Regions from separate parts of the Paenibacillus sp. GM2FR genome, predicted to be linked through region 3. Evidence: riboswitches for the same ligand, from Rfam matches in the RefSeq annotation. Region 3 holds a riboswitch; each other region holds the start of a gene.
The links. Region 3 has a riboswitch for ZMP and ZTP ahead of purT (phosphoribosylglycinamide formyltransferase 2). Riboswitches for the same ligand answer to the same signal wherever they lie in the genome.

Region 1 (7,299 bases), 200 kb from region 3:
GACGGTTTCCGAGAAAATGTTCGGTTCCACCCGGATGACGGGCAGCGTATATAAGCGCTTGGCAAGCTCTGCAAACTCCACGCTATAGATGTCCTTGGCAACGAATCGTTCGTTTAATGTGAGGTCTTCTGGTACTCCCTGATCAACTTCGGGTAATCGTTTATCCGTGCCAGAAAAGACGGAAGCGTTGCGGTCATCGGTTTTACGGCGCACATCGGGATTCGGATAGGTGTAGATCATGCCTTTTTTGGCAGCCATATCGCTGCCGAGGGCTTGGTCCGGCAGGAGCAGGCCAAACAGCAGCGGCACCATGAATAGCCCGTATACCGTTACGTTTTTGACAAGGCCGGCAGGAAGGGGGTGCTCGCAATCACACACCTCTCCTGAATCACCTGCAAGGGAATGCCATATCATGCCGAATGCAATGAACAACAGCGGAACCGGGCATAGAAGCAGCAGGGTCTGCATATGAGGCGCTAAGTAATATTCAAGCGAATCTGAAGCGTTCAGATGCATGATATAAGCGGCGAGAGACGCAACAAGCAGCGACCGGAGCGTATAGTGAATCCGTATCCTCAAACTGGACTTCATGGTCCCAATCACCTCCAATCTCAACGGGTACCTGGTGAGTCTGAACGGTCCCGGTAATCTCCTCTTCGTTTTTCGCAAATCTTCCTTCTCTCGCCAGCTAACCACCTAATAGAGCGTCAACGGCTACAGAGCCGATAAATACGAGCGTCATCACCAGCAGGCTTAAACCGATCACAAATTTGGTTTTGAAGGTAGCCGACAGCATGAGCAGGCTTTTGAAATCCAGCATCGGGCCGAGCACCAGGAAGGAAACAAGCGGGCCTACGGTAAAGGTATGCGTGAACGCCGATGCCACAAAGGCATCCGAAGTCGAGCAGAGGGATAGGATGAAAGCAAACCCCATCATGAACAAGTAAGAGGCGGCGGGACCGCTCCCCAATGCCAGCAGCTCCTCCCTTGGAATGAAGGATTGGATGCAGGCCGTCAGGAATGCGCCAAGAACCAGGTATTTGCCCATCTCAATCAATTCGTCTCCGGCGTGGACAAACATGCTTCTCCATGTTTTGGGATGCTCATGCAGCTTGCGTCCGCCATTGGCGGAATCACGTTCGGAAAACTCTTGAAAAGAACGCTTGAGCGGGTTGCTCCTTGAAAAAACATAGACGAGCAAACCTACCGTCACCGCGACTGCAAAAGCCAGTCCCATCCGGCCGATCGTCACTTCGGGATGCGAACGGAAGGCCATGATCGTTGCAGCGAACACAATGGGGTTCAGGATGGGACCGCTGAGGATAAAGGTTACGGCGATGTAGGCAGGCATCCCCTTGAGCATCAACCTTCGGACGACCGGGATCATACCGCATTCACATATGGGAAACATGATCCCCAGCATGGAAGCGAACAGGACGCCGACGACCGGATTTTTGGGCGTGATACGACGCACCCACTGTTCTTTGACGAACATTTGCAGGAGGGACGAAATTAGCACCCCAAGCAGCACAAACGGAAGTGCCTCAAGGAAAATACCCGTAAAAATGGTTTTTACCTGCTGTATGTCATGGCTTGAGAGTAGACTTAAATCCTTCTGCAGCCATATCGTCAAGACCGGAATCACGAAGACAAGCGGAATAATGAAGGGCAGCATTCTGAAGATTACCGGATATTTCATTTGGGCCTCCTGGAGCGATTTGATCTTAGGACATTCTATGCTTGTACCATCAGCAACATACGTGATTCCCCTAAATTAATCAAAAAGATTACGATTTAAAATGGTCAGTTTCGTCATCGGTAGCGCGATGTCCAAAGTCGTGGTATATTAAAAAAAGTTATCTATGTGTTACTGGCGTAGCTTGGGGTACCAAGAGGGAGCACATAGGATCATATGCCGTACGCCTGGGCAAGAGGTAAGGAGACGATGAAGTCGCCTTGCCTCTTTATGTTTTTTAAATACAATGGCGAAGGAGCGGATTAGCATGAGTAAGGAACCCGTAATTTTGGATGGAAAAAAGGTATCCGACGATATCAAGGCCAAGCTGGCCGTAAAGGTACAGGAATTGAAGCAGCAAGGGGTAACGCCTTGTCTGGCAACGATTCTGGTTGGCGATGATCCTGCCTCGGCGACCTATGTGCGGATGAAGGGAAATGCTTGCGAGCGGCTTGGCATCATATCCAAGAAAGTGGTACTGGAGACGTCAACAACGACAGCAGAGCTGATTGCCGCGATCCAAGAGCTGAACGAGGATCCGAATGTCCACGGCATTCTGCTGCAGCATCCGGTTCCGCATCATATCGATGAACGGGCGGCTTTTGATTCTATTGATATTGAAAAAGACGTGGATGGAGTGACCACGCTTGGTTTCTCGCAAAATGCGTTTGGTTTTGCCGATTACCCGTCTTGTACGCCTGCCGCGATTATTGCGATTATGGATTATTATGATCTGCCGATCGAAGGGAAGCATGCCGTGGTGGTCGGACGCAGTCCGATTCTGGGTAAGCCGGTATCGATGATGCTGCTTAATCGCAATGCTACCGTTACGATCTGCCACTCGAGAACGAAGAACCTTGGGGAGATTGTGTTCCAGGGGGATATCGTGGTTGCGGCCGTAGGCAAGCCTAATTTCATTCAAGGGGACTGGATCAAGCCGGGAGCCGTCGTATTGGATGCCGGCTATAATCCAGGCAATATCGGCGACTGCGATTACGAAGCCTGCGCGAAGTTGGCATCCGCAATTACACCAGTACCTGCCGGTGTTGGCCCCGTTACGATTGCTACATTGCTGAAGCATACCGTCGAATCGGCTGAGCGAACCGTGCAAGCCTAACAGTAACCATGTAATAACGGGATAAGGCACGGTTCATTTACGCGTCCCGAAAGGGGATTTGCATGGAGAATCCCCCTTTGAATCGCTTCGTTCCCCGCTAGAGTCTGGAACGCAGAAAAGTATTGCCCATCAAAGGCTCGGGGTGAAGTCTGCATTTCACGGATGCCCAGACGTCATGTTATAGTTAGGAAAAAGTGAAATCGAAGGGGAGAGATTCATGCACAAACGAATCATTGCCTGTTGTGTGGCGGAGCAAGGAGCTGCGGAGGTTTATCCGTTCGGTGCAGCGCCGCAAACGGCTCCCGGGAGAACCGAATGAAGAACACGATTGCAGATATTGCCAAAAAAGCCGGAGTTGCCAAAAGCACGGTCTCCCGTTTCTTAAACGGAGGTTCCGTCAGTCATGCGACACGCCAAAAGATTGAGCTGGTCATTCAGGAAACCGGCTATATTCCGAATTCGTTCGCACAGAGCTTGAAAGCGAAAAAAACCAACATGATCGGCACCATTGTGCCGCGTCTGGATTCATTCTCGGCATCGCAGACCGTTGCCGGCATGGATGAAGAATTAAGGAAACACGGTTATCAGCTTCTCATCATCAATGCAAGCCAGGATTTATCCAGGGAGATAGAAGCGCTGTATGATCTCGCTAGGCAAAAAATATCTGGCATCATTTTATTCGCCACCCAGGTGACGGAAACACATCTTGCCGCGATTAAAGAGATCAGCATTCCCGTCATTCTGCTCGGACAACAGCATAAGGAGGTCCACAGCATGATTTATAACGACCATGCCGCAGGCTATGACATGGGCCGATATGTGCTGTCCAAGGGACACCGTCATATAGCTTATATCGGTGTGACGGAAAAAGACGTTGCTGTCGGAGTTCAGCGGAAAGAAGGGTTTCTGAAGGCGTTAAGCGAGTATGACGGGGTGGAAGCGATTTTCTATGAAAGTGGATTTAAGATGGCGGATGGAGTTGCGGAGGCTTTGGCTATTTTTGAGCAAAACCGAACGATGCCTACTGCGGTGGTCTGCGCTACTGACAACATTGCGCTGGGCGTGATGAAAGCGGCGCACATGAGAGGCATTCATATTCCCAACGAACTCTCCGTTACCGGCTTTGGCGGATACGACGTAACCGAAGTGATTCATCCCGGATTGACAACCGTTAAATATGGATATTCCCAAGCGGGCCACCTCGCAGCTCAGCATATTATAAAGCTGGTCAACGACGAGCCTGTGGATTTCCTGACGGTCATGAATTGCGATATGATTCATCGGGAAAGCGTTGACAATCTAAATTAGGTATTTTATACTGAAAAAAAACGGAACCGGTTCCAATACTGTTTTTGCCTGGTATTGGAGCTGAGTTCATTATTTTTACCTCGAATTGGAACCGGTTCCACTGCAAGTGAATCAGGCTGGTGTTCACGCACAGCATGATCCGTTTGTTGCTATTAGAAAGCCCATTTACAAGGAGAAGAGACATGGACAGAGAACGGAAATACCGACGCCTGGATCAGGCCTCTCCCGAAGAGATTTCCTCCTTAAAGGAGCAAGCAAAACAAAGCGAATGGAGGCAGAGGTTTCACATACAGCCCATCATGGGCTTGTTGAATGACCCCAACGGATTTTCTTATTATAACGGGGAATATCACTTGTTTTATCAATGGTTTCCGCTGGGTACGTTTCACGGCTTGAAATACTGGTACCACACCTCCTCCAAGGACTTGGTGCACTGGCAAAACAAAGGCATTGCCATTGAGCCCGGGCACTCGTTTGACGCATATGGCGCCTATTCGGGAAGTGGGATCGTGAAAGACGACATACTGTATTTGATGTATACCGGGAACACCCGGGATGAGGGATGGAGCAGGCATTCTTATCAATGCATGGCGGTGATGGACCGCGTTGGCACCATTACGAAATTCGATCAACCGCTGATAGACCGTGTGCCGGACGGATATACCGAGCACTTCCGGGATCCGAAGGTATGGAAAGACGAAGACCTGTTCCGGTTCGTCATCGGCGCCCAGAGGGGTGATCAGACAGGAACGGCTGTTGTCTATGAATCACCGGATTTGCTGGATTGGACATGCAAAGGGGAAATCCAAACCCGTCTTGGATATTTCGGCTATATGTGGGAATGCCCCGATTATTTTGAACTGGAAGGACAGGGCGTGCTGCTGTTTTCACCGCAGGGGCTGAGTCCGCAAAACGACGAATTCCGGAACATTTACCAATCCGGCTACATCTCGGGCAAACCGCTGGATCGGGATACGCTGGAGTTTGAACACGGCCCCTTTTACGAGCTGGACCGAGGTTTTGATTTTTACGCACCGCAGACCATGCTGGATGAGAAGGAGCGGCGCATCATGGTAGGCTGGATGGGTTTGCCGGAGGTCGTCTATCCAACGGACTCGCATGGCTGGGCCCATTGTTTGACTCTTCCGCGTGTGCTCACTTTCCGTGAGGGCAAGCTGATTCAGCAGCCGGTCCCCGAGTTGGAAACGCTTCGTGGGACAGCCATGGAAGCAGCGGATACGTTATACAGCGAGGTGAAGAATTATACAGGGTTAGAAGGGACCGTATTCGAGATGATATGCGAGTTCCATGCGATCGAAGCGGACGTTGTCGGCATTGAATTTCGAGCCGGCGAAACGGAGCGCACAGTCATTTGGTATGACGCTGTCAGGCAGAAGGTTACACTGGATCGCTCATCCTCGGGTGCAACGATTGTGAGTGATTACGGAACGACACGAACCTGTATGCTGCATAACAAAGCAGACTCGATCAAATTCCATCTCTTTGTGGATATTTCTTCGGCAGAAGTGTTCGTCAATGATGGCCAAGAGGTGTTTACGAGTCGGATATTTCCCAAGGAGGACAGCCGTCATATTCGATTTTTTGCAAAGAACGGCAGCGCCGGCTTGAAGGTCACGAAGTGGGATCTTGCCCAAGCCGTAAAAGATATAGAAGGGGATGAATGAACATGGCAGCGGATAATCGGAAAATTGCAAGGCAGGTAGTGGAAGCCATCGGTGGCAGGGAGAACATTGCTTCCTTTGCTCACTGTGCTACGAGACTCCGAATTATGGTTCACGATCAGAAGAAGATAGACCAGAAGAAGGTCGAGAATATCGATAAGGTTAAAGGCGCTTTTTTTAACTCCGGACAATATCAAATCATTTTCGGAACAGGAACCGTTAATCAGATTTTTGAAGCGGTTGAATCGCTTGGGCTGGAGAGCACAAGCAAGGATGAGTTGAAGTCCGAGGCGAAAAAATCAGGGAATCCGTTTCAGCGGGCGATTCGTACGTTCGGTGACGTGTTTGTGCCGATTATCCCGATATTGGTCGCCACAGGTTTGTTCATGGGATTACGGGGATTATTGACGCAAGAAACCGTCCTGGCCTGGTTTGGAGCGGTACCGGATGATATCTCGCCTAATTTTCTGCTCTTCACCCAGGTACTGACGGATACGGCTTTTGCTTTCTTGCCGGCATTGGTGGCATGGTCCGCATTCAGGGTGTTCGGAGGCAGCCCCGTGCTCGGTATCGTGCTGGGTTTGATGCTGGTTAACCCGGCTCTTCCCAACGCTTACAGCGTGGCGAACGGTTCGGCCGAAGCACTCATGCTCTTCGATTTCATTCCGGTTGTCGGATATCAAGGCTCGGTCCTTCCAGCCTTCTTCATCGGACTCCTTGGCGCGAAATTCGAGAGATTTTTGAGAAAACGCATTCCTGAAGCTATTGATTTGATCGTTACGCCATTTTTAACCTTGCTCGTTATGATCGTCCTTGGTCTGTTCGCAATTGGACCCGTGTTCCACTCCTTGGAAGAGGTCGTGATGAACGTGACGACTTTCTTGCTGGAGCTGCCGTTCGGCATTGCGGGTCTTGTGATCGGCTTTTTTAACCAGATCATTGTGGTCACCGGTGTGCATCATATTTTTAACTTCCTTGAAATTCAGCTTCTTGAGAAGACGGGAAGCAATCCGTTTAATGCGATCGTGACAAGTGCCATGGCAGCGCAAGGTGCAGCTTGTCTCGCTGTCGGACTCAAGACGAGAAATAAAAAACTGAAGGCGTTATCCCTGCCATCAGCATTCTCGGCCATGCTGGGAATTTCGGAGCCTGCGATCTTCGGGGTCAACCTCCGTTACGTCAGACCGTTCGTTATCGCCTTGATCGGCGGCGGCGTGGGCGGTTTCATGGCTTCCATCTTCCAGCTTGAGGCTACGGGTATGGCGATTACCGTTATTCCGGGTACGCTCTTATACTTGAACAGCCAGCTTCCACTTTATATTTTGTGCAACGTAACCGCGATGGCTCTAACTTTTGTGCTGACTTGGCTGTTCGGATTCAATGATAAAATGCTCGACGAGGTTCGCTCGGAAGCGAAATAAAGACCACAGAAGAAGTCCGTCTGTTATAGGCGGGCT
Region 2 (7,299 bases), on a different contig from region 3:
CGTCACGGCCGAGCAGCTTGCCGCCGTAGCGGCAAGCGTGCGCATGGACCCGGCGCTGCATCGCGCCGCCGGGGATGCGGAGAGCCCGGCGCCGCGCTCGCCGGGCATGAAGTACACGCACTACGCACCGAAGGGTGCGATGTGCGTGGTGCAGGGCCCGCGTGCCGACGCCGTGTCGGCACGCATCGCGGCCGAGCTTGAGGCGGCCGCCCGGCGCGGGGAGGTGACCGGCGTGCTGTCATTCGACGAGCACATCGGTCACTACCGCGCGGACGTTGCCGTCTCGCTCGGCAGCCTGGCCGCGCCGGAGGAGGTGGCCCGCCGTCTGTACGCCGGCCTGCGCCGGTTCGATGACGAAGGCGCGACCTTCATTCTGGCCGAAGCGTGTCCGGAGCAAGGCCTCGGAGCAGCCGTCATGAACCGGCTGTTGAAGGCCGCGGGACACCACATCATCGATGTGAATTGAGCTGCCGAATGAACGCTTTTGGCATCATTTACCCCTTGTCCGCATATGGTGTACAAGACCATGGGACTTGGGGGAATGGGCATGCTGGAGGCGTCTGTCCAATCGGGACAGCTTGCGGCGATTCTGCTGATGGCGGTTGCACTCGGGCTAGACGCATTTTCGCTTGGAATCGGAGTTGGAATGAGAGGCGGTATGCGCTTAGGCCATATGCTGGGCATCAGTTTCATGATCGCGTTGTTTCACATGCTGATGCCGCTGCTGGGTTTATTTGCCGGCCGCTATGTAGGCATGTTACTGGGTCACGTCACAGGGCTTGCGGCCGGAGGGCTGCTGCTTCTGCTCGGCGGGCATATGATGTATAACGCCCTGCGGGGCGGAGAAGGACAGCGAATCCATCCTACCGCATTTTTAGGTATGCTGCTGTTTTCGCTTAGCGTCAGCATCGACTCCTTCTCGGTAGGCGTTTCGCTCGGGATGTTTGTGGATGATGTATTGTTGATCGTGATTTCCTTCGGGATCGTGGGCGGTTTGCTGTCCATTCTCGGCTTGCTGCTTGGCCGTCAGGTAAGCAACAAGCTGGGGGAGTACGGTGAAATGCTGGGCGGGCTGATTTTGGTCATCTTTGGCATGATGTTTATCTTTTGACGTTATATTTGTTACAATAACCCCAAAGAACCTACGAACGGGAGGAATGGGACCGTGAAAAATATACTGTTTGTCTGCACGGGAAATACCTGCCGCAGTCCGATGGCTGAAGGCATGCTGCGCAAGCTTGCCAAACAACGGGGCGTCCCGCTGGAAACGAAGTCCGCCGGTGTCTCGGCCGTGGATGGAATGCCGGTGTCCCATCATGCGGAATCCATACTGCGAGACCAGGATATCCAAGAACGCTTGGTGTCCAAACCATTGACCGCGAACCTGGTGGAGTGGGCAGACCTGATTCTGACGCTGACCCAGTCGCATAAGCAGTATGCGATAAGGCAGTTCCCGCATGCTGCAGACAAGATGCACACTCTGAAAGAGTTTGTTGAGGATGACCGCCGGGTGCTGGATGATCTGCGGGAACAGGATAGTCTGTATGCAGCGCTTGAGCTGGCCAGATCTCTGGGCCGCGATGTCAGCGACCGTGACCGGGAGCGTCTGATTGAGCTGCGACAGCGTATCCCGAGCTTCGATATCTCCGATCCTTTTGGAGGCTCGCGGGAGGAATATGAAGCGACGGCTGCAGAGATTCGGACGGCGTTGTTTCGTCTCTTGGACAAGCTGGAAGCGGATCAGCATAAATAGGGTCGGCTTAGACGGAATCGAAGAGTACATCCGTGCTCAAATGGCTAAAAAAGCCGCTTGCCTTTCACAAGGTATTGCTTTAAGATGAAGGTGAAAAACAAAAGATCCGGTGTAACTGGCGACGAAGTGGATGAAACCACGATGGAGCATCGGAATATACGGCCGGTCGCCTGGGCAAAGAGCATTTGGAGCACAATACGTGCGCCGACTGCTCTTTTTTCGTCTTTTGCGTGGAGTTTGGGTTATAATGAAACAAGCTAAAACGCAAAAGCGAACATACGAGGGGGTTTTTCATAGATGAAAATTGCATTGGGTACGGATCATGCCGGCATTCGTCTGAAAGAGGAAATCGTGGAAGTCATTCGGGGTCTTGGACACGAGGTGGAGGATCTGGGCTGCGGCTGTTCCGATTCCGTGGATTATCCCGATTATGCCCTACCGGTGTGCGAGAAGGTCGTCTCGGGTGAAGCGGATCGCGGCATTCTAATCTGCGGCACGGGCATCGGCATGAGCATTGCGGCCAACAAGGTGCCGGGTATTCGCTGCGCGCTGACCCATGATGTGTTCTCAGCCAAAGCGACTCGCGAGCATAACGACAGTAACGTGATTGCGCTGGGTGAGCGTGTCGTCGGTCCCGGACTTGCCGCCGAAATCGTCAGCGCATGGCTGACAACGGATTTCAGTCATGGCGAGCGCCATGTCGGCCGCGTGAACAAGATCAAGGCCATCGAGGAGCGTTACCTGAAGAATGAATCGCGATAGGTGAACGCGCGCGTAAAGCAGCTGCGGCTATCGTGATAGGGGAATGAAGCATCTTCTGTGAAAAAATCATCGGGAGGACTGTGACATGACGGATATCTCCAAGGTTTCCTTGAACGAACAGACAGCGCGTATTGTCCGCGAACTGGCCGAAGCGGCCGTCTTAGGCCCTGGTAAAGTGCTGGTCATCGGAGCCAGTACCAGTGAAGTGGTCGGACGACGGATCGGTACAGGAGGCGCTTTAGAAACGGCTCAGCAGCTCCTTCAGGGCATTGCCGAGGTTCAAACGGAATTCGGTTTTGCTGTGGCCTATCAATGCTGTGAGCATCTGAACCGTGCGCTTGTCATGGAACGCGAGCTGCTTGAGCGGCTGGGCTTGACGGAAGTGGCGGCTGTTCCCATTCCGGGAGCGGGCGGGTCGATGGCTTCCGCAGCTTACCGCAGCATGAAGGAGCCTTGCCTTGCGGAATCGATTGAAGCCCATGCGGGTGTCGATATCGGCGAGACGCTGATCGGCATGCATTTGCGGAGAGTGGCGGTTCCGTTCAGGCCGAGCGAGCGTTATATCGGAGAGGCGCGCGTAACCGCGGCTTATACCCGCCCGAAGCTGATTGGCGGAGAACGCGCGGTGTACCGGCTTGAGCAGAGGGATGATTCCACGCTGTGCGATTGATTCGAATGAGAACTCGCTTTTTTAATGATGACAACTTGTAGTTTTGAATTTGCAAGAAAAAATAATGATTGATTATGGGAGGATATGAACATGATGGAACATTTGCGGAAGAGTGACCCGGCTGTATTGGAAGCGATGGATTTGGAGCTGAAGCGTCAACGCAGCAACATTGAACTGATTGCCTCTGAGAATATTGTCAGCGAAGCGGTTATGGAAGCCATGGGGACCGTTCTGACGAATAAATATGCGGAAGGCTACCCTGGCAAACGCTATTACGGTGGCTGTGAGCGTGTGGATATCGTGGAAGATATCGCCCGTGACCGTGCCAAAGAACTGTTCGGAGCCGAGCATGCCAACGTTCAGCCGCACTCCGGTGCCCAAGCGAACATGGCGGTATATTTGGCAGCCCTGAAACCTGGAGATACCGTGCTCGGCATGAACCTGGCCCATGGCGGCCATTTGACTCACGGAAGCCCGGTTAACGCTTCCGGCCTTCTGTACAATTTCGTTGCCTACGGCGTGCAAGAAGACACGTTCCTTATCGATTACGACGAAGTCCGCAAAGCGGCATTCAAGCATCGCCCTCGCCTGATCGTGGCGGGTGCAAGTGCATACCCTCGCATCATTGATTTTGAAAAGCTTGCTGCCATCGCGAACGATGTTGGTGCGTTGTTTATGGTCGATATGGCCCATATTGCAGGTCTCGTTGCGGCAGGACTTCATCCGAATCCGGTTCCGCATGCCCATTTTGTAACGACAACGACGCATAAGACGCTTCGCGGACCTCGAGGCGGTATGATTTTGTGCAAAAAAGCTTGGGCGCAAGCGATCGATAAAGCGGTATTCCCCGGCTCCCAAGGCGGCCCACTCATGCATGTCATTGCTTCCAAGGCCGTTGCGCTTGGCGAAGCATTGGATCCGTCCTTCAAGACGTATGCAGAGAACGTCGTAAAGAACGCGAAAGTGCTGGCCGATACCCTGATCGAGGAAGGTCTGAACATCGTATCCGGCGGAACCGATAACCACCTGATGCTTGTGGACACCCGTAATCTGGACATCACCGGTAAAGACGCGGAGAAAGTTCTGGACTCCATCGGCATTACCGTGAACAAGAATGCCATCCCGTTTGATCCGACCAGCCCGTTCGTCACCAGCGGTATCCGTATCGGTACCCCTGCGGTTACTTCCCGGGGTATGGATGAGCAAGCGATGGTGACCATCGCGAAAATTATAGCCATGACATTGAAGCAGCCGAAAGACGAGGCAACGCTTGAAAAAGCAGGCCGTTTGGTGGCTGAGCTTACAGATCAATATCCTCTCTATGCTGAAATGAAATATTAATCACAGTTTCCTTTGCATAAGAAGCCTATGATAAGAGGACCCCGCCTGATGCAGGTGGGGTCCTTTTAGGAGCTATAAACATTCTGGCCAGATTGCTATGCTCTCATTTTCCCAGTCAGGTTGCTTCCCGGTTAGCATCAATATAGGCGAGAATGGAAAACCTAGGTTCAGGGCAGAAGAAGATCCGGTTCGATTATAAGGTCAAAAACTCATGGAATAAAACATGACCCGTGCAGGTGTCAATTGACTAGAGGGAATGATATAATAGACAGGATTTATGGAGCTCACAAATATTTACGCCCATATTGAAATAACATTTGTACTCAAACCGGAGGGACCAGACATGGGAAAATTGGTGATTTGTGATCACCCGTTGATTCAACACAAACTTACATTTATCCGCGATATGCGGACTAACACAAAAGACTTTCGCGAATTGGTAGACGAAGTCGCGACTTTGATGGCTTATGAAATTACGCGGGAGGTTCCTCTTGAATCGATATCCGTGCAGACGCCGGTAGCTGAAACCCAAGGAAAAGTCATTTCCGGCCGCATGCTCGGCTTGGTACCGATCCTGCGCGCCGGTCTAGGCATGCTGGACGGAGTTGTTAAGTTGCTTCCTGCTGCAAAAGTAGGGCATGTCGGATTGTTTCGTGACCCCGAAACGCTTCAGCCTGTTGAATATTATACAAAGCTTCCAACCGATGTTACGGAACGGGAATTGATCGTCATCGATCCGATGCTCGCGACAGGCGGGTCCGCCATCGCTGCGATCGACGTGCTGAAGAAACGCGGCTGTACCCAGATCAAGATGATGAACCTCGTGGCTGCACCGGAAGGTGTGAAGGCTGTCCATGATGCCCATCCTGACGTGGACATCTATGTTGCTGCTCTCGATGAGGGTCTTAACGACCATGGTTACATCGTACCGGGCCTTGGTGATGCAGGGGATCGGTTGTACGGCACGAAATAGAGCCAAGCCAGTCATTCGTACGTCTTGAATATTTGAAAACAAGCAAAGAGGGGTATTTTCAAACATGTCAAAAGTGAAAGTGATGACTATATTTGGGGTCCGCCCCGAAGCGATCAAGATGGCGCCGCTTATTCTGGAGCTTCAACGTCACCCCGAGCATATTGAGTCGGTCGTTTGTGTTACTGCGCAGCATCGGCAAATGCTGGATCAGGTGCTGGATGTATTCAAGATTGTTCCGGACTATGACCTGGATGTCATGAAGGACCGTCAGACGCTCAACGAGATCACCGTCCGCGTTCTGGAGGGTCTTGAGCCTGTTCTGCGTGAAGCCAAGCCGGATATCGTATTGGTGCACGGCGACACGCTGACAACGTTCCTGGCCAGCTATGCAGCCTTTCTGCAGCAGATTCAGGTCGGCCATGTAGAGGCGGGTCTGCGGACATGGAACAAGCTGAACCCTTATCCGGAGGAGATGAACCGTCAGCTGACCGGCGTGCTTGCTGATCTTCACTTTGCGCCGACGAACTGGTCCGCCGAGAATCTCCGCAAGGAGAACAAGCCGGAATCCCGCATTTATGTAACGGGTAATACGGCTACGGACGTGTTCCAGTACACGGTGCGTGAAGGTTATACCCATCCGGTTCTGGATTGGGCGCAGGGCAAACGCTTGATCCTGATGACGGCACACCGCCGCGAATCCCAAGGGGAGCCGCATCGTCAAATATTTGAAGCGGTAAAGCGCATTGCCGATGAATTTGAGGATATCGCCATTGTGTATCCTGTGCATCCGAGCCCTGCCGTTAAAGAGCCGGCTCATCGCATTTTGGGAGATCACCCGCGCATCAAGCTGATTGATCCGCTGGATGTCGTGGACATGAACAATATCTACACCCATACGCATTTCATCATTACGGATTCCGGCGGCATGCAAGAGGAAGCTCCGTCGTTCGGTGTGCCGACGCTGGTGCTTCGGGATACGACGGAACGTCCGGAGGGCATTGAGGCCGGTACCCTGGAGCTGGTAGGCACCCAGGAGGAGAACGTGTATGAACGCATTAAGGTTCTGCTGACCGATCAGGAGCTCTACGAAAAGATGAGCAAAGCTGCTAATCCGTATGGCGATGGACAAGCCTCACAGCGAATTGTCAATGCGATTTTGCACCATTTCGGCATCCGAAAAGAGCGTCCTGAAGAATTTCACAGAATGTTCACAAAGGTATAGTTTACCGTATTCTGATGGGCAAGGAGACAGCATACAGTTGAACTGTACGGTTACCGCGGCGTTTTGCGCAATTTAGACTGCTCAAAACGCCGATTTTACACGGTAAATCCATCAAATCGATTCATTGACAAACTCTTGTTATATTCAGTAAAATGAGTTGGGATTAGAGGTTCATATGAAAAATCCGAAAAGTCAAGATAACCCTTGGTTGATAGCGCTATACATTAGCGGGGCTGGCGGTTTGCTAGCCGCTTACATTCTCATCGGTTTTTTTACCGGGCGATGGCTCATGAATCATTTGGACGGGCCCAGAGTGTGGCTTGCCATTGGTACGCTTTCGGGGCTCTTTGTAGGGATTTTGAATATCGCTCTTCTCATTAAAAAGTTTTTGGGGGCGCAGGCGTGAATGATTTGACTTCCATTGTGAACGCTGTATTTAGAGTATCCTTACTCTTATTGTCTGCCTTGTTTCTCGGATGGGCTCTCTATCCGGAATTCCGCCCGGTTTTTATGGGGTTGATCATGGGCATGGCGGCGGGATTGTTTAATGTACGCTTCCTCTCCATGAAAGTGCAGCA
Region 3 (7,299 bases):
CAGCGTGAAGCGGTAGATGAACAACAGCGACAGAAGCAAATAGGTGCTGCCGTTCGATAAGAAATACAGCTTGCTAAGGGACAGCAATTCTTCTTGTCCTTGACCGACGAAGAGGCTGACGGCTGCAGGACCCGCGAATATAACCAGCAAGCCCACGGCGATGCTGAAAGATCCCGAGACCCAAATGCATTGTTTAACTCCGAGCTTAATTCGGTCTATGCGATTCGCTCCGAAGTTCTGGGCGGCAAAAGTCGCCATCGTAATGCCAAAGGAACTCATGGGCTGCGTAGCGAGCATGTCAATCTTCTGAGCCGCAGTATATGCGGCTACGGCTGTTGCCCCGAGACCGTTAAGCGTAATCTGTAAGATGATGGCTCCGATCGCAATAATGGAGGCTTGGAAGCCCATCGGGAAACCGACCCACATATGCTGGCGTATAAATTTCCAATCGATGGACCAATCGGCATTCTTGAACTGCAGAAGCGGAACCTTTTTATGAATGTATAATAAGCAGAGAAGGCAGGAGAACAGCTGCGAGACCACCGTGGCCAGCCCTGCCCCGGCTACGCCCATCTTGAATACAAGAATAAACAACAGATCGAGAACGATGTTCAGAATGCTTGCGACCACCAAGAAGAGAAGCGGCGTCCGACTATCCCCGAGCGCTCTGAGCAGGTTAGCCAGCAAGTTGAACAGAACGGCTGCGCCAACGCCCCAGTTAATGACGATTAAATACGAATAAGCATCATCCAAAATTTCTGCCGGCGTATTCATCATGACGAGGACGGGCTTCGTAAATATGACACTCACAATGGTGAGGAAAACCGTGAATACAAGACTAATCCATATACTCGTTCCCACGCTTTTGCGAACGCCCGCGATATCCTTGGCGCCAAAGCGCTGCGCCGTTATGATGGACAAACCTGCCGTCAAGCCTTGGGCAAAGCCAATGACAAAAAACAAAATACTGCCTGTCGAGCCAACGGCCGCAAGAGCGTTCACACCAATGGTCCGTCCCACGATCAGGGTATCCGCCATATTATAAAATTGTTGAAAAATATTTCCGATCAAAAGCGGGATCGTAAACATAATGATCAGCCTGATCGGACTTCCTTGCGTCATGTCTCTCATGTAGATTCTCCTATGCCGTCATAAACGTTCCTCTATATATTTATTGGGTATGATCATGCTTTAAACCGTGCCTATAAAGCATCGCATTGAAAACATTATAATGGGTGAGGGTCGTTTGTATTCTTGTGTATCTTATCACGAAAGAACATAAATTTCTGCATATTTATCATCAAAACCTAAACGAAAACAAGACATGATGATCAGGACGGTTCATACCCGTTCTAATCCACGAAATAACGTCAATGAAAAAAGATCAACCGGTTAATCGGTTGATCTTTTTTTATATGATCATGGAAGCACCATCCTAAGAATCAAGAACGATTATGCTTCTTCAACAGCAAGCTTATCCAAAGCCTGCTTCGCACGCGAACGCGCTTCTTCCACTGCGCCGGCGGTTGACAACGCTACTGCGACCCGTCTTCCGACCTTGGTCACCGGTTTCCCAAAAATGCGCAGCTGCGTATTCGGAACAGCCAGTGCTTGCTCGGCGCCGGTAATTGTGTAACTCTCCAGCTCTCGCGCCGCTTTCAGCGGACGGCTGGCTCCCGGCGTTATCAATTCGATCTCCGGGATCGGAAACCCTAGAATGGCGCGGACGTGAAGCGCGAATTCTGATAAATTTTGCGTGACCAGCGTAACCAATCCGGTATCATGCGGTCGCGGAGATACCTCGCTAAAATACACTTTATCCTCGGCCAGGAACAATTCAACACCAAACAATCCATAACCGCCAAGCTCGTCGGTAATCGTCCTTGCAATATATTTAGCTTCCTCGATCTGCTCTTCGGACATGTCGTGCGGCTGCCAGGATTCGATATAGTCCCCGCTCTCCTGAATATGCCCGATTGGAGCACAGAAGTTTGTTCCATTGACGGAGCGGACGGTCAGAAGCGTGATCTCCGATTGGAACGTAATGAATTCTTCAATGATCACTCTTCCGTTCTGTACACGACCGCCTTCCATGGCGATGTTCCAGCAGGGCTCAATATCCCCTTCGGAGCGACATACACTCTGGCCTTTGCCAGAGGAACTCATCAGAGGTTTAATCACGCACGGGAACCCCATGTCCAGGACAGCCTGTTTAAATTCCTCATACGTATCGGCAAATCGGTAGTCTGCAGTAGGAAGTCCCAACGCCTCTGAAGCTAACCGGCGAATCCCTTCACGGTCCATCGTAAGCTTCGCAGCTCTGGCAGTAGGTATAACCCGATACCCCTCTTCCTCCAGTTTAACCAGCTCCGAGGTAGCCAGTGCCTCGATTTCGGGCACGATCAGGTCCGGTTTCTCCTGCTCAATAATTGCGCGCAATCTCTCCCCATCCAGCATATCGATGACATAGCTATGATCGGCAACATGCATGGCAGGAGCGTCGGCATAACGATCGACGGCTACGGTTTCAACCCCCAATCTCTGGGCCTCAATGATGACTTCTTTCCCCAGTTCTCCCGAACCTAGCAGCAGTATTTTCTTCGTTTTTAACATCGTGGTTTTATCCCCTTTTCGTAGTTTCAGAGACTTATAAAAGCAGAAGATAATAAAGAGGTAAGGGAAATAAACTCCCTTACCTCTGCCCAGGCGTACGGCCGTCGTCATCTATGTGCTCCCTCATGGTCCCCCATGCTACGCCAGTCACACATAAACCTATACATTGTTATTTAAATCATACTGAATCTTCCCGCTAATTGCAATATCACCCGAGGCGACATTAGGATTTAGACTTCAGCATATCGATTGCATCCTTCAGCGATTGTGAAAGCCACTTCTTGGGGTGAATGACCAGCTGAATATCCAAACGAATGTCAGAATGCGCAAAGGGAAGAATCGCAAGCTCACCACGCTTGATTTCCTCCTCTGCTACCATCCTCGGCAATAATGAGATACCCGTACCGGACATCACATATCTCTTGATTGCCTCGGGATTGCCCAATTCCAGCCCTATTCGCATTGGAACTCCGCTGGCACGCAGCACCTTTTCCAACATCATGCGGTAATTACAACTATCCTCGGGCATAATCCATTCGGCATCAGCCAGATGTTCTAGCTCTATGACCGGTTCAACATGAAGCGGATGAGCCGGATGGGCAATCAGCAGGAGGGGCTCTTCCCGAACGGGGATCCAATTCAAGGAGGAATCCTCCGGTTTTTCATCCAAAATAAGACCGAGATCGTACTCGCCTTCTCTCACCTTACTGATGATGTTATCTTCACGATCCGGTTGTAAACGGATGACAAGATCCTCATGCCTTAGTTTCAGTTGGTGAATGACGGACGGAAGAAAATAAGCGGCCAACGAGTCTATCGTTCCGATCGATAAGGTGCCTCCGCCTTGCTTGGTCAGCTTTTCCTTCGACTGCTGAAACAGATCCAGCATTTGAACGGCATACTTGAACAGCTCCTCACCCGACTTCGTCAGACGCAAGCCTCTGCCATACCGCTCAAACAGCTTGACGCCGTATTCCTTCTCCAGCTTCTGAATTTGGGTGGTTACGCTGGATTGGGCATAACCCAACTCATCCGCGGCTTTTGTAAAGCTCTGGCGAATCGCAACCTCCCTGAAGGTTTGCAGGTAGATAAGTTCCATCACTCTCTCCTTATCAATAATATTGATAATAACTATCTATTATTATAGATAACGCCGATCTTAATTCCCATGATAAAGTATAGCCATCATTCATGAATTGGAGGAAAGATTATGCTGACTCAGCAAGAACTGCATGGCATTTATGTTCCTGTGATCACTCCCTTTTCACAGGATTACGAACTGGATCGTCCGTCTTATCAACGTTATTTAAAGAATTTGTTATCATATGATATTCAGGGATTGGTCATCAACGGAACGACCGGTGAAGCGCCGACCGTAGCTTGGGAGGAAGTCGTGCAGGTTGTGGAGGAAACGCGTGGGAGTCTGGACGGACGGCTATTGCCGCTCATCATAGGTACGGGTACGAATGATACGGTGTCCAGTATGAAACGAACGGAACTGGCAGGTCATATCGGTGCTGATGCGGTATTGGTGGTCACGCCGTATTACAGTCGTCCTTCGATCGATGGTATCCTGCAGCATTTCCGAAAGGTGGCCGAGGTCGGGATCCCGGTTATTCTGTATGAGGTTCCTTCGCGTACTGGAATCCGGTTACCGGTTGATGCCGTAAGAAGAATCATGGAGATCCCCGGGGTGATCGGGGTGAAAGACAGCACCGAGAGTACGGAGCTTACGAGAAGTTTATCCCAATACGATACAAAGCCCGTTCTATGCGGCAACGATGTCCTCTTTCATGAGATGCTGTGTCATGGAGCTTCTGGGGGAATTCTGGCATCGGCTAATGTGAATACCGAGGCTTTCATTCGGGTGTTTCAATTAGCTGCCCAGGGAGATTACTACCGATCCGAAATGGAGTTTGAAGTCCTGCTTCCCTACATTCATAAGCTGTTCGAAGAATCCAATCCCGCTCCGCTAAAATGGCTGCTTGCCCAGCAAGGCCTGATCTCATCGGATACCCTTCGTCTGCCTATGGGGCCCATTACGGAAAAGCTTAAGCTATCTTTAGATCACGCAATTCAACAACTGACAAACACCGACTTCTCGGTGTAACCTGCTTTCTCCTCGAGAACGGCTAGGCGTACTCGCTGCCTATCCATTCTTAAGCTGAAAGATTCATGTTATGGGGCATGCACACTTTCAATTCAGGACAAATGTGATGGATGATGCAGATTTTTATGCGAAAGCATGAAATTCCTGCTTAGATCTATCGCTTTAAAGGATTGATGAATGATTTCGACCCACTTATAATATGGGTACATTCAATCCTCCCAGAATTTTGAAAGGAGACTTGCAGTGCTGCCCTATTCCAGCCCTAATCATGATTTTGCCTTTGAACAATCTGTAATCGGAATGGCAATGGTATCGCTTGATGGAACGATTCTCAAGGTCAATTCGGCACTATGTGATCTATTGGGATACACACAGCAGGAGTTAACTGCCGGGGCGCCGCAAGAAGAAAACAGCTTCCGCGAGTTACTGAATCGAGTGGTTCAGAACGCAAGAGCTGCGCATGGCCTTCAGCAATCCGTAACCCCGTTTGAATATGCTTATCGCCATCCGTCCGATCGCGAGTTATACCTTCATGCACGTTGCAGCATTGAGCAGGATCCGGAGCAGGGTCCCAAGGGATATTTGGTACAATTCGAGGATCGAACCCTGCTGAGACAGCTCATGAACCAGCTGGAGCAGAAGGAACAGAAGCTCAACGAGAAGGAACATTCTTTTCTGCAGCTGCTTGAAGGACTGCCCCTCTCCGTACTCATCACAAAAAAAGGCATTGTCCACTATGTTAATCCTGCCGGGCTCAGACTTGTTAACGCTACGCATCCCCGTGACGTCCTTGGAATTTCAACCGACGTGATCGTTGACGCATCGTACCATAACGCATTGATGAAACGCAGGGCAAAATATGCGGAGAGCGGAGAGATCGGAAGCGTCGATTATTTGATACGCTGTCTGGACGGGCAAGAGAAAATGGTCAACGGGTTCACGTTCATCATCAATTATGATGGCGAGAAAGCTGCGGTCGGGATCTTCAGAGATATCACAGAACAGCAGATAGAAGAGGATCGCGTGATGCAATCCGAGAAGCTGACCACCGCCGGTCAGTTGGCCGCCGGCATTGCCCATGAAATTCGGAATCCATTAACTTCGATTAATGGATTCGTGAAGTTGCTGCGATCAGCGGAACGCAGCAACGAGCTCTATTTTGAAATCATTGAATCGGAGCTCAAACGCATCGAGCTCATTGTCAATGAACTCCTGGTACTTTCGAAACCGCAGGGCGTTCACGTGAGCGGACCCATCGACGTGTATGCCATTATGGAACAGATCATTACGCTTATGAAGGTTCAAGCAGCCCTCAAAAATATCGAGATCATCCCTCATTATCCGAGGGTACCGGTCTTCGTCCAGGGTGAAGTCAACCAGCTCAAGCAAGTATTCATCAATCTGCTGAAAAATGCCATGGAAGCGATGAATCAAGGCGGCACCATTACCCTGGACATCCTGCACAACGCTCAAGAGGTCCAAATTATCGTGCAGGATGAAGGGGTTGGAATGACGCAGGAGCAAATCCAATCCCTGGGACAGCCTTTTGTTACGACCAAAGACACCGGGACGGGACTCGGACTGATGATTACCAAGAACATTATTCATAATCATGGCGGAACGATGAACGTAGAGAGCATACCTGATCATGGGACAACCTTTACGATCCATTTACCGGCTTTATAACGCATACATATTATCGGAGGAAAAGGCATGGACAATCAGGAACCCAAAACACATAAACAATTTGCGATGGAATGCTTCAATCAAGTATGGGATATCTTGGAGAACGCACAGCGTACGCCGGAAGACGAGGAAAACATGATTCACATATGTCACAGCTCGTTTTGGCACTGGACACGGGTTGAAGATCATACACAGCGCAACCTTTCCATTGGATATTGGCAGCTCTCCAGAGTGTATGCGGTAGTGGGGCAAGGCGATCAAGCGCTGCGTTATGCCAAGCGCTGCATCATTGTCGGATCATCGGCAAGCCTCGAGCCATTCTATATAGGTTACGGGTATGAAGCGGAAGCCCGAGCCTATCTGGTCCTAGGAAACAAGGAGCAAGCTATGGCATCCAAAGAAAACGCGACAAGGTATCTCGATAAGGTAATCGACCAGGATAGCCATCAGATGCTTGCGAACGACCTCAAAAATCTGTAATTGGACACGGCCTTCCTCTGGGCAGACCCTTTAGCGAAATGGTGCAGCCAATTGATAACCGATGTAATAAAAGACTTCTCTGATTAAAAAAGGGACTTTGCTTCTCAGGCTCTGGTACGCGCTCCGGGATGCGGGAGAAGGATTGGCTTCAAGCCCCATATCTTCTGCCATCATCATGGCCCGCTTCATATGCAGCGGGTCACTTACGATGAGATAGGAGGACAGCCCTGCTGTACCTCCTATTTCATTGGCATAATACAGATTCTGCTCGGTGATCGTCGAAGCCGTCTCGACAAGAATATCGCTCTCTGGAACACCGTGCTCGATGGCATACTGCCTGGCAACTTCCGATTCGGCGAGATCATCCCCCGAACTACGTCCCCCTGTAAATATCAGCTTATCTACGTACT

Region 1: another riboswitch for ZMP and ZTP. It lies ahead of PAEVO_RS12400 (bifunctional 5,10-methylenetetrahydrofolate dehydrogenase/5,10-methenyltetrahydrofolate cyclohydrolase); the one in region 3 lies ahead of purT (phosphoribosylglycinamide formyltransferase 2).
Region 2: another riboswitch for ZMP and ZTP. It lies ahead of rpiB (ribose 5-phosphate isomerase B); the one in region 3 lies ahead of purT (phosphoribosylglycinamide formyltransferase 2).

The regions. Positions count from the first base shown of each region.
Region 1 is NZ_MKZM01000008.1:2,790,858-2,798,156, reverse strand. It holds gene PAEVO_RS12410 (TIGR03943 family putative permease subunit) at 1-591, opposite strand, end outside; gene PAEVO_RS12405 (permease) at 689-1,699, opposite strand; ZMP/ZTP riboswitch at 1,857-1,936, shown strand; gene PAEVO_RS12400 (bifunctional 5,10-methylenetetrahydrofolate dehydrogenase/5,10-methenyltetrahydrofolate cyclohydrolase) at 2,004-2,852, shown strand; gene PAEVO_RS12395 (LacI family DNA-binding transcriptional regulator) at 3,168-4,160, shown strand; gene PAEVO_RS12390 (glycoside hydrolase family 32 protein) at 4,343-5,845, shown strand; gene PAEVO_RS12385 (sucrose-specific PTS transporter subunit IIBC) at 5,842-7,263, shown strand.
Region 2 is NZ_MKZM01000011.1:148,508-155,806, reverse strand. It holds gene PAEVO_RS29080 (L-threonylcarbamoyladenylate synthase) at 1-466, shown strand, start outside; gene PAEVO_RS29075 (manganese efflux pump MntP) at 548-1,111, shown strand; gene PAEVO_RS29070 (low molecular weight protein arginine phosphatase) at 1,166-1,753, shown strand; ZMP/ZTP riboswitch at 1,855-1,936, shown strand; gene rpiB (ribose 5-phosphate isomerase B) at 2,051-2,515, shown strand; gene PAEVO_RS29060 (TIGR01440 family protein) at 2,601-3,185, shown strand; gene PAEVO_RS29055 (serine hydroxymethyltransferase) at 3,276-4,526, shown strand; gene upp (uracil phosphoribosyltransferase) at 4,870-5,499, shown strand; gene wecB (non-hydrolyzing UDP-N-acetylglucosamine 2-epimerase) at 5,564-6,721, shown strand; gene PAEVO_RS29040 (AtpZ/AtpI family protein) at 6,897-7,127, shown strand; gene PAEVO_RS29035 (ATP synthase subunit I) at 7,124-7,299, shown strand, end outside.
Region 3 is NZ_MKZM01000008.1:2,589,095-2,596,393, forward strand. It holds gene PAEVO_RS11580 (MATE family efflux transporter) at 1-1,131, opposite strand, end outside; gene purT (phosphoribosylglycinamide formyltransferase 2) at 1,453-2,613, opposite strand; ZMP/ZTP riboswitch at 2,694-2,774, opposite strand; gene PAEVO_RS11590 (LysR family transcriptional regulator) at 2,837-3,712, opposite strand; gene dapA (4-hydroxy-tetrahydrodipicolinate synthase) at 3,824-4,723, shown strand; gene PAEVO_RS11600 (PAS domain-containing sensor histidine kinase) at 4,967-6,409, shown strand; gene PAEVO_RS11605 (hypothetical protein) at 6,437-6,889, shown strand; gene PAEVO_RS11610 (YdcF family protein) at 6,920-7,299, opposite strand, start outside.